Regions from separate parts of the Arthrobacter sp. Y3221048 genome, predicted to be linked through region 1. Evidence: predicted binding sites of a transcription regulator. Region 1 holds the regulator's gene; the other holds the start of a gene.
The links. Region 1 encodes LexA, which represses DNA repair genes until DNA is damaged. Its sites were predicted from a motif close to TCGAACANNTGTTCGA; they were not measured.
Positions count from the first base shown of each region.

Region 2: AC5RVS_RS13265 (HNH endonuclease signature motif containing protein) is a predicted target of LexA. The motif match lies at 3,037-3,052, and genes of this name have one in related genera.

Region 1 is NZ_JBNHHX010000003.1:30,623-38,022, reverse strand. Features, by position in the region: gene dapF (diaminopimelate epimerase) at 1-325, shown strand, start outside; gene AC5RVS_RS09100 (class I SAM-dependent methyltransferase) at 336-947, opposite strand; gene hflX (GTPase HflX) at 1,378-2,919, shown strand; gene AC5RVS_RS09090 (ATP-dependent DNA helicase) at 2,912-4,951, shown strand; gene lexA (transcriptional repressor LexA) at 5,059-5,808, opposite strand; gene AC5RVS_RS09080 (LysM peptidoglycan-binding domain-containing protein) at 6,107-6,460, shown strand; gene AC5RVS_RS09075 (histidinol-phosphate transaminase) at 6,533-7,400, shown strand, end outside.
Region 2 is NZ_JBNHHX010000004.1:151,475-158,874, forward strand. Features, by position in the region: gene AC5RVS_RS13260 (glucose-6-phosphate dehydrogenase) at 1-1,267, shown strand, start outside; gene AC5RVS_RS13265 (HNH endonuclease signature motif containing protein) at 1,291-3,006, opposite strand; gene AC5RVS_RS13270 (DUF4383 domain-containing protein) at 3,160-3,591, opposite strand; gene AC5RVS_RS13275 (P-II family nitrogen regulator) at 3,935-4,273, opposite strand; gene AC5RVS_RS13280 (ammonium transporter) at 4,270-5,574, opposite strand; gene AC5RVS_RS13285 (MFS transporter) at 5,962-7,227, shown strand; gene ftsY (signal recognition particle-docking protein FtsY) at 7,305-7,400, opposite strand, start outside.

The DNA of each region.
Region 1 (7,400 bases):
CGCGCCGGCCGTGGATCCGGTTCCGGAGAACGGCACGAACGTGGAATTTGTCGTGCCGGCGGAACCCCTCGTGGCCGACGGAGCCGGGCACATCAGCATGCGCGTGCACGAGCGCGGGGTGGGGGAGACGCAGTCCTGCGGGACCGGCGCCTGTGCTGCTGCCGCCGCCATCCGCTACTGGGCGGGTGCGGGCGCTCCCGACGACTGGCAGGTCGGGGTGCCGGGCGGCGTCGTCCGCGTCCGGTTCATCCCTGCGGCCGACGGGCGGGAACATGTGGAGCTGAGCGGCCCTGCCGTGCTGGTGTCCCGAGGCACCCTGGCCTGAGGAAAGCGCCTCAGCCGGCCCGCCGGACACAGAGCACACGGAACGCCTTTGCGGTGCTTTCACGGCTCACGGTATAGCCCGACGGCAGCTCGGCCGAAAGCCAGCGCTGCAGGGAGTCCGACCCCAGGTTCTTTTGGACGACCAGCCAGGCGGAGCCCCCCGGTGCGAGCCGGGGCAGCCACATCAACAGCAGTTCGTGGAGCTCGCTCTTGCCGATCCGAATCGGAGGATTGGACCAGATGGTTTGGAACTGCAGGCCCGGGTCGACCTCTTCGGGGCGGCAGGCGCGAACATTGACCAGTCCCAGGGCCGCGGCGTTGTCATTGGTCAAAGCGATGCTGCGTTCGTTGACATCCACAGCCAGCACCGTGGCACCGGGGGACTTCAGTCCCATCGTGAGCGCAAGAGGTCCCCACCCGCAGCCGACGTCCAGCAGGTTGCCTTCCGGTGCCGGCGGCGGGACCTCGTCCATCAGCACCGCCGTGCCCTTGTCTACGCCGTCCGGGCTGAAGATGCCGCCGGCTGTCTGCAGCTGCCGCATGCGGCCGTCCAGCTCGACGGCGAGGGTGCGGCGAACCTCGGGATTGCCTGGCTGCGCGCTGAAGTAGTGCTCTGTTCCCATAATCGGCCAGATTAGTGCGCATACAGCGGAATCGGTATCAAGGCCCACCTAAGCAGCGTCCGCTCTGATACCGTGGAACGCATGAAAAAACAGTGATTGCGCCGCAGCCTGCTGCCCCGTTCGCACCGGACAGAACGTGCCGATGGTTGAGGCCCTGTCCTCCCCGGCCGCCGGACAATCACCGTTTCCGAAGGCCTCCCCCTTCTGAATGATCCAGCGCAGCCGTTTGAGAAGCCGTGACGGCCCCGGCACTCCCGGTGGCTCCGGCCCCGCACCCGCAGGCGCCGGCAGCCATGCATTTCCCTGCCCGGCACCGCCCGGGCCCATGCCAGGAGGACTTTTGGCAAATCATCCACAAACTGCATCTGCGGGCTCTGCCGGGCGCATCCCGGAGGACTACGATAGGACCACGGACATTTCGAAGGAGAGCATGACCACCAACCACCCCCAGCCGACACCGGAGCCGGAAATGACGCCTGATGAGATCCAGGCAGTCATCGACCGTATCCTGGCCCGCGACACTGCGGCGCGAAGCAAGCCGGGCGTCGGCGGCAGAGCACAGGCTCTCTCCGAACTTGGTGCCGAACATTCCGAATTCGACGGTGACCAGCAGGACCTCGCCGAACGCCGCGCCCTGCGGCGCGTAGCGGGCCTTTCCACCGAGCTTGAGGATGTCACCGAGGTTGAGTACCGGCAGCTGCGTTTGGAACGCGTGGTCCTCGCCGGCCTCTGGACCGAAGGAACGGCCGACGACGCGGACAATTCCCTGCGGGAACTGGCAGCGCTGGCGGAAACCGCCGGTTCCGAAGTGCTGGACGGTATCGTTCAGCGCCGGCTGAAGCCGGATCCGGGGACTTTCCTGGGTTCCGGCAAGGCACAGGAGCTGCGCGACATTGTGATGTCCACCGGTGCGGACACGGTCATTGTCGACGGCGAGCTGTCGCCGTCGCAGCGCCGCGGTTTGGAAGACATCGTGAAGGTCAAGGTCATTGACCGTACCGCGCTCATCCTGGACATCTTCGCGCAGCATGCCAAGAGCCGCGAAGGCAAGGCCCAAGTAGAGCTTGCCCAACTTGAGTATCTGCTGCCCAGGCTCCGCGGCTGGGGCGAGTCGATGTCCCGCCAGGCCGGCGGGCGCGTGGGGGCTGCCGGCGGCGGCATCGGTTCCCGAGGGCCCGGTGAGACGAAGATCGAGCTGGACCGCAGGCGCATCCGTACCCGGATGGCGAAGCTGCGCCGCGAGATCACCGCCATGAAGCCGGCACGGGAAACCAAGCGTGCCAACCGGCGCCGGAATGCGGTGCCGTCGGTGGCCATTGCCGGCTACACGAATGCCGGGAAATCGTCGCTGCTCAACCGCCTGACCGATGCGGGTGTGCTGGTGGAGAATGCCCTCTTCGCCACCTTGGACCCGACCGTCCGCCGGGCGGAAACCCCGGATGGTATCGGTTACACGCTCGCCGACACCGTTGGCTTCGTCCGGTCGTTGCCGACGCAACTGGTGGAAGCCTTCCGCTCCACACTGGAGGAAGTCGCCGACGCCGATGTCATCCTGCACGTCGTCGATGTCTCGCATCCCGACCCGGAGGGCCAGATCGCCGCCGTGCGCGAGGTGCTGACCGAGATTGAAGCGCGGCACATTCCGGAAATCGTGGTGCTGAACAAGGCCGACGCCGCGGATCCCTTCGTGGTCGAGCGCCTGCGCCAGCGCGAACCGCGGCACGTCGTGGTCTCGGCGCGCACCGGGCAGGGCATCGACGAGCTGCTTCGGCTGGTCAGCGAGACGATACCGCGGCCCAGCGTGAAGCTGCAGCTGCTGGTGCCCTACGACCGGGGCGAAGTGATCAGCCGCTTACACAACGAAGACGCCGAAATCCTCTCCATGGAGCATGGAGAGGACGGTACGCGCCTCGACGTGATGGTGCGCGAGGGCCTGGCATCGGAGCTGGAACAGTTCATCCGGAATGACTGATCTCCAGGTTCCCGCCGGCGAGGCGTTGCGGCTGCTTGATGTCGCGGTGCAGGGGATGGGCGGCCAGCACCGTGCCGGCCAGCATGAGATGGCCGCGAAAGTGGCCGAGGCTTTTGACCGCCGGCAGCACCTGCTGGTGCAGGCGGGCACAGGCACCGGCAAGTCGCTGGCCTATCTCGTGCCGCTCATGGTCCAGGCGCTTCAGGGGGAAAAGCCCGCCATCGTCTCGACCGCGACGCTGGCGTTGCAATCGCAGATCGTCAAGCGTGATCTGCCGCGGCTCCTGGAGGCCGTCGCCGACGAGCTTCCCAGGCCGCTGGACGTCGCTTTACTCAAAGGCAGGAACAATTACCTCTGCCTGCACAAGCTGGCGGGCGGCTTTCCGGACGAAGATGCACCGGCGGCACTGTTCAGCCTGGGCGAGGACGCCGTTCCTCATCCTGCTCCGGCCGGCGCGGCGGCGGCTTCCGGCGCATCGGGCGCACTGGGCAAGGAGGTCGTGCGCCTGCGCGAGTGGGCACAGGAGACCGAAACCGGCGATCGGGACGAACTGGTGCCCGGTGTCAGCGACCGGGCGTGGCGCCAGGTCTCCGTCGGGTCGATGGAATGCCTGGGCGCCCAAAAATGTCCCCTGGCGGCCGAGTGCTTCAGCGAACTGGCACGGGGCCACGCGGCAGAGGCAGACATCGTGATCACAAATCACGCCATGCTGGCCATCAACGCCTTCGAAGGCGTGGCCGTGCTCCCGGACTACGATGTGGTGGTCATCGACGAGGCCCATGAGCTGCAGGACCGCGTCACCAGCGCCGTCGCGGGGCAACTCTCCGCTGCCATGGTCCGCACCGCCGCCTCCACGGCGCGCAAGCACACGGGGATCAGCGTGGAACCGCTGAACTCCGCGGCCGACGCCCTGGAGGACGTCCTGCAGTCGGTGCCGACCGGGCTGTTGGCGGCCGGCCTCCGCGAGGAGCATGAATTGGTGCTCACGCAACTGCGGGAAGCCGCCCGTACAGCGCTTTCCGATTCCAAGCCGGACGGTGCGGGGGCAGCGGACGGCGGGCGGCAGATGGCGCGGTCACGGCTCTCTGCCGTGCTGGAGCTGGCTGAACGGCTGCTGTCCGCGCCCGACTCCCGGGAGGTCATCTGGGCGACCCGTCCCAGTACTTATGGCGAGACCGGCGACTACGCCGCCAATGACGACCAGCCGGCAACGCTGAACATAGCGCCGCTCTCCGTGGCGTCCCGGCTGCGCGAAGGCCTGTTCGACGAACACACGGTGGTGCTCACCTCGGCAACATTGTCCGTTGGGGGGACCTTCGACGCCGTAGCCGGGTCACTCGGACTGCTGGGAGCAGGCGCGCCGGCCTATTCCAGCGTTGATGTGGGCAGCCCCTTCGATTACCCCCGGCAGGGCGTGCTGTACGTGGCGTCACATCTGCCCAAGCCGGGCCGGGGCACCAGCCCCGAGCAGCTTGATGAACTGGAGGAGCTCCTGCTGGCCTCGCGCGGCGGCGCCCTGGGCTTGTTTTCTTCGCGGCGTGCGGCAGAAGAAGCTGCAGCGGAGATGCGCGAGCGCACCGACCTGACCATCCTGTGCCAAGGAGAATCATCGATGTCGGCGCTGGTCCGCCAATTCGCCGAGGAACCGGACGCCTGTCTGTTTGGCACCATGACGCTCTGGCAGGGCGTCGACGTTCCCGGTGCAGCGTGCCGGCTCGTGGTCATCGACCGGATTCCGTTCCCCCGGCCGGACGACCCGCTCACGACCGCCCGAACCCGGTCCGTGGCGCAGGCCGGGGGAAACGGTTTCATGACCGTTTCGGCGACCCATGCGGCTGTGCGGCTGGCGCAGGGGGCAGGCAGGCTGATCCGCGCCTCCAATGACCGGGGAGTTGTGGCCGTGTTGGACTCACGGCTGGCGACAGCACGCTACGGGGGCTTCCTGCGCAGCGCCCTGCCGCCCTTCTGGAGCACCAAGGACGGCGCCATGGCACGTCAGATCCTGGAGAGGCTGGCTGCTGCCGCTGCCTGAACGGGCCGTGGCAGCAGCCACGCCGGAGCGGTCGTCCGCCCGCCAACCGGGAACGGGCAAAGTCCCCCGGTGACCGGCAGAGGGGGAACTGAGTAGCTTGCGGCGGGTCAGAGGGCCCGCATCACCGAGACAACCTTGCCCATGATGGTTGCGTGGTCTCCCAGAATCGGTTCGTACTGGGTGTTCTGCGGCAGCAGCCAGGTGTGTCCGTCGCGCTGCCGGAAGGTCTTGACCGTGGCTTCGTCGTCGAGCAGCGCCGCCACGATGTCGCCGTTCTCGGCCGTGTGCTGCTGGCGCACCACTACCCAGTCGCCGTCACAGATAGCCGCATCGATCATTGAATCGCCCGAAACCCTGAGCATGAACAACTCGCCGTGGCCCACGAGCTGACGAGGCAGGGGCATGACGTCCTCGACCGCCTGATCCGCCAGGATCGGCCCGCCTGCCGCGATCCGTCCCACCAGCGGCACCATCGCCGTGTCGGACGAAGTGGTGAGTTCAGATACTGCAACGCCGCTGGAGCTGCGCAGCTGCTGCGGTTCATCGACTCCGACGATTTCCACACCCCCGTGCTCGAGTGTCAGCGGAGTCAGGATTTCCATCGCACGGGGACGCTTAGGGTCGCGCCTGATGTAGCCCATCTTCTCGAGTTGGGCCAGCTGATGCGTGACGCTGGACAGGCTCGCCAAGCCGACGGTGTCACCAATCTCGCGCATCGACGGAGGGTATCCGTTGGACATGACGGATCGCTGGATCGTCTCCAGGATCTTCTTCTGCCGCGGCGTCAGGCTGCGTCCCACTTTGACGGGTCGGCCGCGTCGCCTGGCTCCGGCTTTGGTGGTGCTCTCTTCGGACATATCCGGCCCCGGTCTCCCGTAGTGGTCCACGCGCCGTTGCTGCGGTAGCGGAACCGCGCATGGATTGTTGTCTCGGCTGTTTTGTCGGTGGCGGCTGGTGCACTGCTCTTACCGCCGCTTGACGCTTCCAACGCTAGGCGAGGCGGTGATGAATTTCAAACATTTGTTCGACTGAGTCTCGACAATGTTCGATCACCAGTGCTAGAACTGTAGGAGATACGTTCGAAGATATATTCGAACGCGACAGCCAGACGATCGAAACCAGCCGAAATAGATCGAAAATAGGAAAGGTGACACCATGTCCGCCCAGCTCGCACCGCAGGCCGCCGGCGTCCGTACCAGCACCAACCTCCGGCTGACCCGCAGAGGCCGTTTGTTGCTGATTGGCCTGCCGCTGATGCTGGCCGCGGCCGCCGCCCTGACCTTGATCGGTTTCTTCACGGCGCCGGCAATGGCCGCCGCCGGGGGGCTGGGGCCGGGGCCGGCGTCAACTGTCACGGTTGGCAGCGGCCAGACGCTGTGGGACGTGGCGGTACGGTCCGCCCCCGACCGCAACCCTCACGATGTCATTCTCGAGATCGCGCAATTGAACGGCCTCCAGGGAGACATCGTCCATGCCGGCCAGCAGCTGCTGGTCCCGTCCGCGCGCTGAGGCAGCCGTAACATGAGCTGCTTCGGCCCGCCCGATTCCTGCCCCGGGCGGGCCGAAGCTTAAACTGGACCGGTGAGTGAGCAGTTAGAACGCCTGAACCGCCTGCCGTTGCGGGACAATCTTCGGGGCTTGGAGCCCTATGGTGCGCCCCAGTTGGAGGTTCCCGTCCTCCTGAATGTCAACGAAAACACCCACGGACTGCCCGACGCCGTCCGTCAGGCCATCGTCTCGGCCGTTAGCGACGCGGCCGCGGGCCTGAACCGGTATCCGGATCGCGAGTTCACGAAGCTGAGAACGGCACTGGCCCGCTACTTGGGGCACGGCGTCACCGCAGGGAACATCTGGGCTGCCAACGGATCGAATGAAGTCCTGCAGCAAATCCTCCAGGCCTTCGGCGGCCCCGGCCGTACCCTGCTGAGCTTCCCGCCCACCTATTCGATGTACCCGCTGCTGGCCAGCGGGACGGACACGGATTATGTGGCTGTTCCGCGGGGGGCAGACTTCACGTTGTCGCCGGACGCTGCCGCCGCTGCCGTGGCCGACTCCGCCGCAAACGTCGTCGTTCTTTGTTCGCCCAACAACCCGACGGGAACCGCCCTGGGCCTCGACGTCGTGGAGGCCGCGTATGAAGCAGGCGAGGCCTCCCAGGCCATCGTGATCGTGGACGAGGCCTACGCCGAGTTCGCCCACGCCGGAACGCCGAGCGCGCTGACTTTGTTGCCGGGGCGGGAGAGACTCATTGTCTCCCGCACTATGAGCAAGGCCTTCGCGCTGGCAGGCGCCAGGGTAGGGTACCTTGCCGCCGCCCCGCAGATAACCGACGCGCTGCGGCTGGTCCGCTTGCCCTACCACCTCTCGGCGGTGACGCAGGCAACGGCCCTGGCCGCCTTGGAGCATGCCGATGCCCTGCTGGCCAATGTTGAGGACATCAAGGCGCAGC
Region 2 (7,400 bases), on a different contig from region 1:
CTGGGACGAGGGCAGGTGGCAGGAACGCGTCCGAGGCGCCTTCGAAGCCTGCGCAGGTGCCGCGAACGACGACGGACGGCGGCAACTGATCGACGTCCAGGAGAACACCCGGTACCACTCGGTGGACGTGACGGCGGAAGGTGCACTGGCGGAATTGCTGGCCGCGCTGGATGGTCCGGTTGCCGTGTTCTTTGCCCTGCCGCCCGCGGTCAGCCAGAAAGCCTGCGAGATACTCCGGCCCGAGGACGTACCGGAGGGAACCCGGTTGGTGTTGGAAAAGCCGTTCGGCTCCAGCCGTAGATCGGCCGCATCGCTGAACAAGACGCTGTTGAAGCTGGTGCCGGAGGACCATATCCACCGGGTGGACCACTTCCTGGGCAAGGCGACGGTCTTCAACATCCTCGGCCTGCGCTTTGCCAACCGCCTGCTGGAGCCGCTGCTCAGCAATGAACATGTGGCGAAGGTTGAGATCTTTTACGATGAGTCGTTGGCTTTGGAGGGCCGCGCCCGTTACTACGACGGCGCCGGCGCGCTGCGTGACATGATCCAGAGCCACCTGCTGCAGGTGATGGCGCTGACCGCCCTGAACGCCCCGGCCACCATCAAGGAACGGGACCTGCGCGACCATATCGGCAGCGTCCTCCGTGCCAGCAGCATCAACCCGGATTTCGCCAAGAGCACGCGGCGTGCCCGCTACACGGCCGGGCGGATCGGCGACCGCGACATTCCGGACTATGCCGCCGAACAGGGCGTGGACCCGGTCAGGAAGACCGAAACCCTGGCCGAGGTTGAAGTTTCGATCAACAACTCCCGGTGGTCCGGCGTGCCGTTCATCTTGCGCTCGGGAAAGGCTTTGGGCAAGCCGCAGAAGGAAGTGATCATCACCTTCAAGCCGGTCAACCACCTGCCAACGGGCTTCAAGGGCATCGACGCCCCGACGCGGCTGCGGATTGGCCTCGGACCGGAAACCCTTCAACTGGAGATCGACGTGAACGGCCCCGGCGACATCTTCACGCTGGACCGGGCGGTCATGAGCGCCGACCTGCACTCGGCCGACCTGCTGCCCTACGGCGAAGTGTTGGAAGGCGTGCTGCGCGGCGACCCGCTCCTGTCCGTCCGCGGAGATATCGCCGAGGACTGCTGGCGGATAGTCGAGCCCGTGCTGAAGGCCTGGGAGAAGGACGAAGTTCCGCTGGAAGAATACGAAGCGGGCAGCAACGGGCCCGCCGGCTGGGAAACTTCCCGGAGCGACAGGCCGCTCCCCTGACGGAGATCTAGAACGGTGAATATCTAGAACGGTGGCGGGGTACCGTCCCGTGGGCCGTCCGCGTCCGCGGCTCCGTGGCCACCAGTCTCGTCTCGGGGACTGTTTGCCCGGTCGTCCGGGCTTCCAGTGGCATCTCCCTCGCCGCCGGTGTCGCTATGGGAACTGTTGGCTCCGTCGTCCGGGCTTTCCGTGGCATTTCCTTCGCTGGGGGTCGAGGGGAGCGTGAGTGTCCAGCCGTCGTCGGGGGTGGTGGTGTGAGTGTGGCCGGAGCGCGTGGTGAAGTGGAGGGCGCCGTCGGGGTCCTGGGTGACGGTGGCACCGGCGTGGTGTTTGGCTTTGTGGTCGGGTTTGCATCTGGCGCTGAGGTTTTCGAGGACGGTTTTGCCGCCGTCTTCCCAGGCGATGGTGTGGTCGATGTCGCAGTGGTCGGCGGGGATGGTGCAGCCGTAGTCGCGGCAGTGCCGGTCGCGCAGTCGGACGAGGCGTTTAAGCCATTCAGGCGGGTGGCGCAGGTCTTTGGCGGCGGCGATGGCCTGGCCGTGGTCGTCGGTGAGCACGGTCAGCCAGGATTTGGCCAGGGCGGCAAGGTCGCGGGTCATGTCGGGCGGGATGGGCCCGTAGCCGGTGAGGTCGCCGGGTGCTTCGGCGAGCCGGAGCAACGTTGGCAGGGGCGCGGTGACGGCGACGGCGGCGGTCACGTTCCCGCCCCCGCAGGTACAGGGCCCCTGCCTTGCCCTCCCGGTGGCTGCTGCTGCGGCTCCCGTCCCGGACCCGGCTCCCGTCCCGGACCCGGCCACCGTTCCGGAGTCGGTCGCCAATCCCGGGCCGGTTGCCGCTTGGTTGGCGGCGGTTCCGGTGGTTGCGGCCGTGTCTGTGCCGGGCCGGTAGGCGCGGTCGGGGTAGCGGAGAAGCATGTCGGTGAACACATCGGCGCGGAGTTGGCCCAGGGTGCGGGTTTCGTCGGCGGTCTGCAGTTTGCGGGCGTAGGCCTGCATCAGGTTGTAAGCGAGCAGGGCTTTGTCCGCGCTGGTGCGGATGTAGAGCTCGGCCATCCCGTCGTCCTGGGGCAGGTACTGGACGGTGCGGCGTTCCATCGCTGCTTTGTGCCGGGTTTCGAGGGGTTCGGGGTGCAGCCGGTCGCGGGCGGTGCGGGCCCGGGCCTGGACGGATTCCAACGTGATGGCACCGGCGCCCGGAACAACCTTGGCCTCGTACCCTGCCAAGACCTCGGACGGCAGGCCGGCGCCTTTGCGGGCGATGGCGGAGGCGCGGTCCAGATCGAGGTCGCCTTTGTCGAGGGCGGCGAGGGTGGCGGGCAGGCAGGTGGCAATCTGGTGGGCGTCGGCCAGTTCCGCTGCCGCGCGCTGGCGGGGCACGGCCAGGATGGGCGCGAGCTCGTGGGCGGCGTGCCGGCAGATCCCGTCCGGTGCCCCGGCCTCGGCGCCGGTGGCCGGGCGCAGCACCGCCATACGGTGCACGGCCCGCACCCTACGGGACTGGGTCCAGGCCTCGTGTTTGCGCACCGCCTGGAGGTAATCGAGGGTCGACCAGTCGTCCAAGGTAGCCGGGTCGGTGCCCGCGAGCAGACCGGCCAATTCCGCCGGCCCCAGTTCCTCCCAATCCTCCGCCCACCCCTGCCGCGCCGGTACCGAAACCGCAGCGGCACCGTCGTCGGGCACGGCAGGGGTGCCGGAGAATTCCTCCGGCTCCTGTGCCTCGTCGAACGGTTCCGCTGCCATACTTCAACGCTACGCAGCACGAGCCTCGACTAGAACAAAAGTTCGATGTATGGGGATGACGGCCGGCCGTCGTGGGCTTGTGGAGGACGAGTCGTAGGGCAGGCTGTACCAGCGGGGCCGGTTAGGAACCTCGCCATGACATTGGCGAGGTTCCTAACCGGACCTCGGCCTTCCAATCACCACCGGGCCTCTGAGCAGACCGAGGAAGAACAGCACTGCGCCGAGCACTAAATGGAACCAGTTGTCGCTAACCCCCGCCGGAACCCACGTCTCCGATCCGTAGCGGGCGTTGATCAGGCCGTACAGGGCGGCCAACAGGTTGAACAGCCCCAGTGCCATGAAGGTGACTTTGGCAGCACCGGCCCGCTTTGCCGTAACCAGGAGCAAGGCCGCGAAAAGCAGCAGCAACACGTTGTGTAAAACCGAGATGGCCAACAGCCCGAAGAGCTGGGCGTCCGGCCCGTTTCCTGTTATACCGAGCTGGTCATAGTCGGCTGTTATGCCGGGGATGAAGCCAAGGACTGCCAGCACGGCTAGAACGATGGCTGAGATCCGTGCGGCTTTCTGGACTGGTGTGGACTGCATAGGTTCCCTTCCACATGGTGCCTGCCGTGGCGCCCATCCTAGTGGCGCGCCAATATCCCTGCTAGACCGCCCAGTGCCGTCCCGGCGGCGCCCATCCTAGTGGCGCAGCCGGACTCCGGCTATGCCGCCCGGTGCCGTAACAGTGCTGTGGCAGCCAAACCCCCTGCTGCCGACCTGTGCAGTTCCGACGCCGTTCCCCCGGTGCCGAGGGGCGCCGCTGAGGACAGGGGCGCCGCGGAGGACAGAACCGAGCGCCGCCGTCGTTATCAGCACGACAGAACCCTTCCGGCACCGCCAGGAGATGACGGTGCCGGAAGGGTTCATCATGTTGTGGTTCGAAGTCTCAGATGGCTGCCTCGCCGCGTTCGCCGGTGCGGACGCGGACCGCTTCCTGCACATCCACCAGCCAGACCTTGCCGTCGCCCGCGCGGCCGGTGTTGGCCGTTGCCACGAGGACGTCGACGATGTCGTCGGCCAGGTCGTCCGCCACGAGGACCTCGACGCGGACCTTGGGCAGCAGGTCCACGGTGTATTCGGCGCCGCGGTAGACCTCCGTGTGGCCGCGTTGGCGCCCGTACCCGCTGGCCTGGCTGACGGTCAGCCCTTGGACTCCGTAGCTTTCCAAGCTGTTGCGGACTGCGTCCAGCTTTTCCGGCCGGATGATGGCGGTGACGAGTTTCATGCGCTGACCTCTTCCTTGATCGTGCTGCGGGCGCTGGGGTCGGTTGCCGGGTGCGGGATGAAGGTTCCGCCGGTGCCCAGGCCGCCGAATTCGTAGGCGGATTCGGCGTGCTGGGCAAGGTCCACGCCGGCGACCTCATCCTCTTCGGTCACCCGGAAGCCAAGGGTTTTGTGGATCGCCAAGCCGATGATCACTGTCATCACGCCACAGAACAGCATGGAGACCGCCGCCGCCACGGACTGCGCCCCCAGTTGGGCGGCACCGCCGCCGTAGAAGAGGCCGCCGCCTGCACCCTCGACCGGCAGGGCGATGAAGCCCAGGGCCAGCGTTCCGACCAGCCCGGCGACCAGGTGGACGCCCACCACATCCAGCGAGTCGTCGTAGCCCAGCCTGTACTTCAGCCCGACCGCCAGCGCGGCCAGCACTCCGGCCACCAGGCCCAGGCCCACCGCCCCCACGGGGGAAACATTGGCGCAGGCCGGCGTGATCGCCACCAGCCCCGCGACAACGCCCGAAGCCGCCCCGAGGGAGGTGGGACGGCCGTCGCGGAGGCGCTCGGTCACCAGCCAGCCCGCGATGGCCGCCGCCGGGGCGACCATGGTGTTGACCCAGATCAGGCCGGCTTCCTGCGCCGTGCCCGCCGCTCCCCCGTTGAACCCGAACCAGCCGAACCACAGCAGGGCGGCACCGATCATCACCAGCGGAATGTTGTGCGGGCGCTGTGCCGGGTCCTTGCCGAAGCCCTTGCGCTTGCCCAGGATCAGGGCCAGGACCAGGCCGGCGACACCGGCGTTGATATGCACCACCGTGCCGCCGGCGAAATCGATCGCCTCGCCCGCCCAGGCACCGATGACCCCCTCGGCGCCAAGCAATCCGCCGCCCCAGACCATGAAGGCCAGCGGGCAGTAAACCAAAGTGACCCAGACCGGTACGAAGACCGCCCAGGCACTGAACTTGGCGCGATCGGCGATGGCACCGGAGATCAGCGCCACCGTGATGATGGCGAACGTGGCACCATAGCCGGCACTGATCAGGTCCCCGGTGTTGAGCAACCCCTCCAGGCCGAACGCGGCGAACGGATTGCCGAAGAGTTGCGCCACGCCCACGCCGCCGCTCATCGAGTAACCCCAGAGCACCCAGACCACCGCCACCAGCGCGACGGCGGAAAAGCTCATCATCATCATGTTCAGGGCCGATTTGGCCCGCGTCATTCCGCCGTAGAAAAATGCCAGTCCCGGCGTCATGAGCAGCACCATGGCCGCCGAAAGCATCACCCAGACGTGACCCGCTGACAGATCCATTTTCACGTCCCCTCGTTCGTTGGCGGGCAACTTCCCGCCGATGAACCAAGACTGCCGACGGCGTGTTTCGGCCAACCAGATGCTTCGTTGCGGCCGCGTTACAAGAAACCAGCGCAGGTAAAACCCGTGCAACCGTCGTGTTTCGGCATTGTTTCGGGCGGCACAGAGCGGCGGCGCAGAAAGCGGCACCGAGGACGACGGCGGCGCGCGGCCCGAGTCCGGCACAGAGGACGACGGCGGCGGCAGAGTCCCGCACCGAGTCCGGCACAGAGGACGACGGCGGCGCGCGGCCCGGGGCCGGCACCGAGTCCGGCACAGAGGACGACGGCGGCGCGCGGCCCGGGGCCGGCACCGAGCGGGCGCGCGGGTCGGGCTACGCTGGTTGACATGCCAGTTTTCCGCCGCACGGCGCGTCAGTTCAGCCTGTCCGGCCACCAGCGTCCGGGCAAGCCGGCGCCTACTCCGATTCCTCGCGACATCAAGGTGCTGGTTGCCGCCGCCTTCGTCATCGCCCTGGGCTACGGACTGGTGGCTCCGGTCCTGCCGCAGTTTGCCGCAAGTTTCGACGTCGGCGTCGCGGCTGCCAGCATCATCGTCAGCGTGTTTGCCCTCGCCCGGCTGGTCTTCGCGCCCGCGGGCGGCGCCCTGGTGGGCCGCTGGGGTGAACGGAGGGTGTACCTAACCGGCCTGCTGATTGTCGCGGCTTCGACCGGCGCCTGCGCGCTGGCACAGGACTACTGGCAGTTGCTGATTTTCCGTGGCTTGGGCGGCCTCGGCTCCACCATGTTTACAGTCTCGGCCATGGCGCTGATCCTGCGGTTGGCCCCGCCGGACGGCCGCGGCCGGGTTTCCAGCCTCTACGCCGGCACGTTCCTGATGGGCGGCATCCTCGGCCCGGTGGCCGGCGGCCTGCTGGCCGGGTTCGGCCTGCGCATGCCGTTCGTGGTCTATGCCATCGCCCTGCTCGTGGCGGCAGCCGTCGTCGCCGTCATGCTCAAGAAACCGGCCGCCCGGACCGGCAACGACGCGCCGGCTCCCGAAACGATGGATCTGCGCGAGGCGCTCTCGGACCCGGGGTACCGCGCCGCCGTCGTGTCCGCTTTCGCCAATGGCTGGGCCACGTTCGGGGTCCGGATGGCGCTGATTCCGCTCTTTGCCGCGGCCGTGCTGGGTGCGGGCCCGGAGACTGCCGGGCTGGCGTTGGCCGTCTTCGCCGTCGGCAACGCGCTGGCGCTGACCTTCTCCGGCCGTCTCTCGGACACCGCCGGCCGCCGTCCCCTGGTGATTGCCGGGCTGACCATTGCCGGGCTGGCGATCGCAGCCATCGGGTTCACCGAGTCCGTCCCGGTGTTCGTGGCAGCCTCGGTCATCGCGGGTTTCGGATCCGGGCTGCTCGGGCCGGCGCAGCAGGCTGCCATTGCTGACATCATCGGCAACGACCGCAGCGGCGGGAAGGTGCTGGCCGTCTTCCAGATGGGCACCGACGCCGGTGCGATCATCGGCCCGGTCCTGGCCGGAGCGCTGGCCGACCGGCTCAATTATGCCTGGGCCTTCGGTGCCACCGGCGCCATCATGCTGGGCGCCGCCCTCCTCTGGCTGCTCTTCGGCCGCGAGACGCTGGTGAAGCCCCTCGAGGAGCCGGCCAGGGGCTGACTTCGGACGCGAGTGATGCTTCCCGGCGGTTCCCGCGGCCGCCGCGGGAACCGCCAAGCGGATTGGCCCGGCTGACGCTAATTCAGCAGCGCGTCCACAAAGTCCTCGGTCTCGAAGGGCGCCAGATCGTCGGCGCCTTCGCCCAGGCCCACCAGTTTCACCGGTACGCCGAG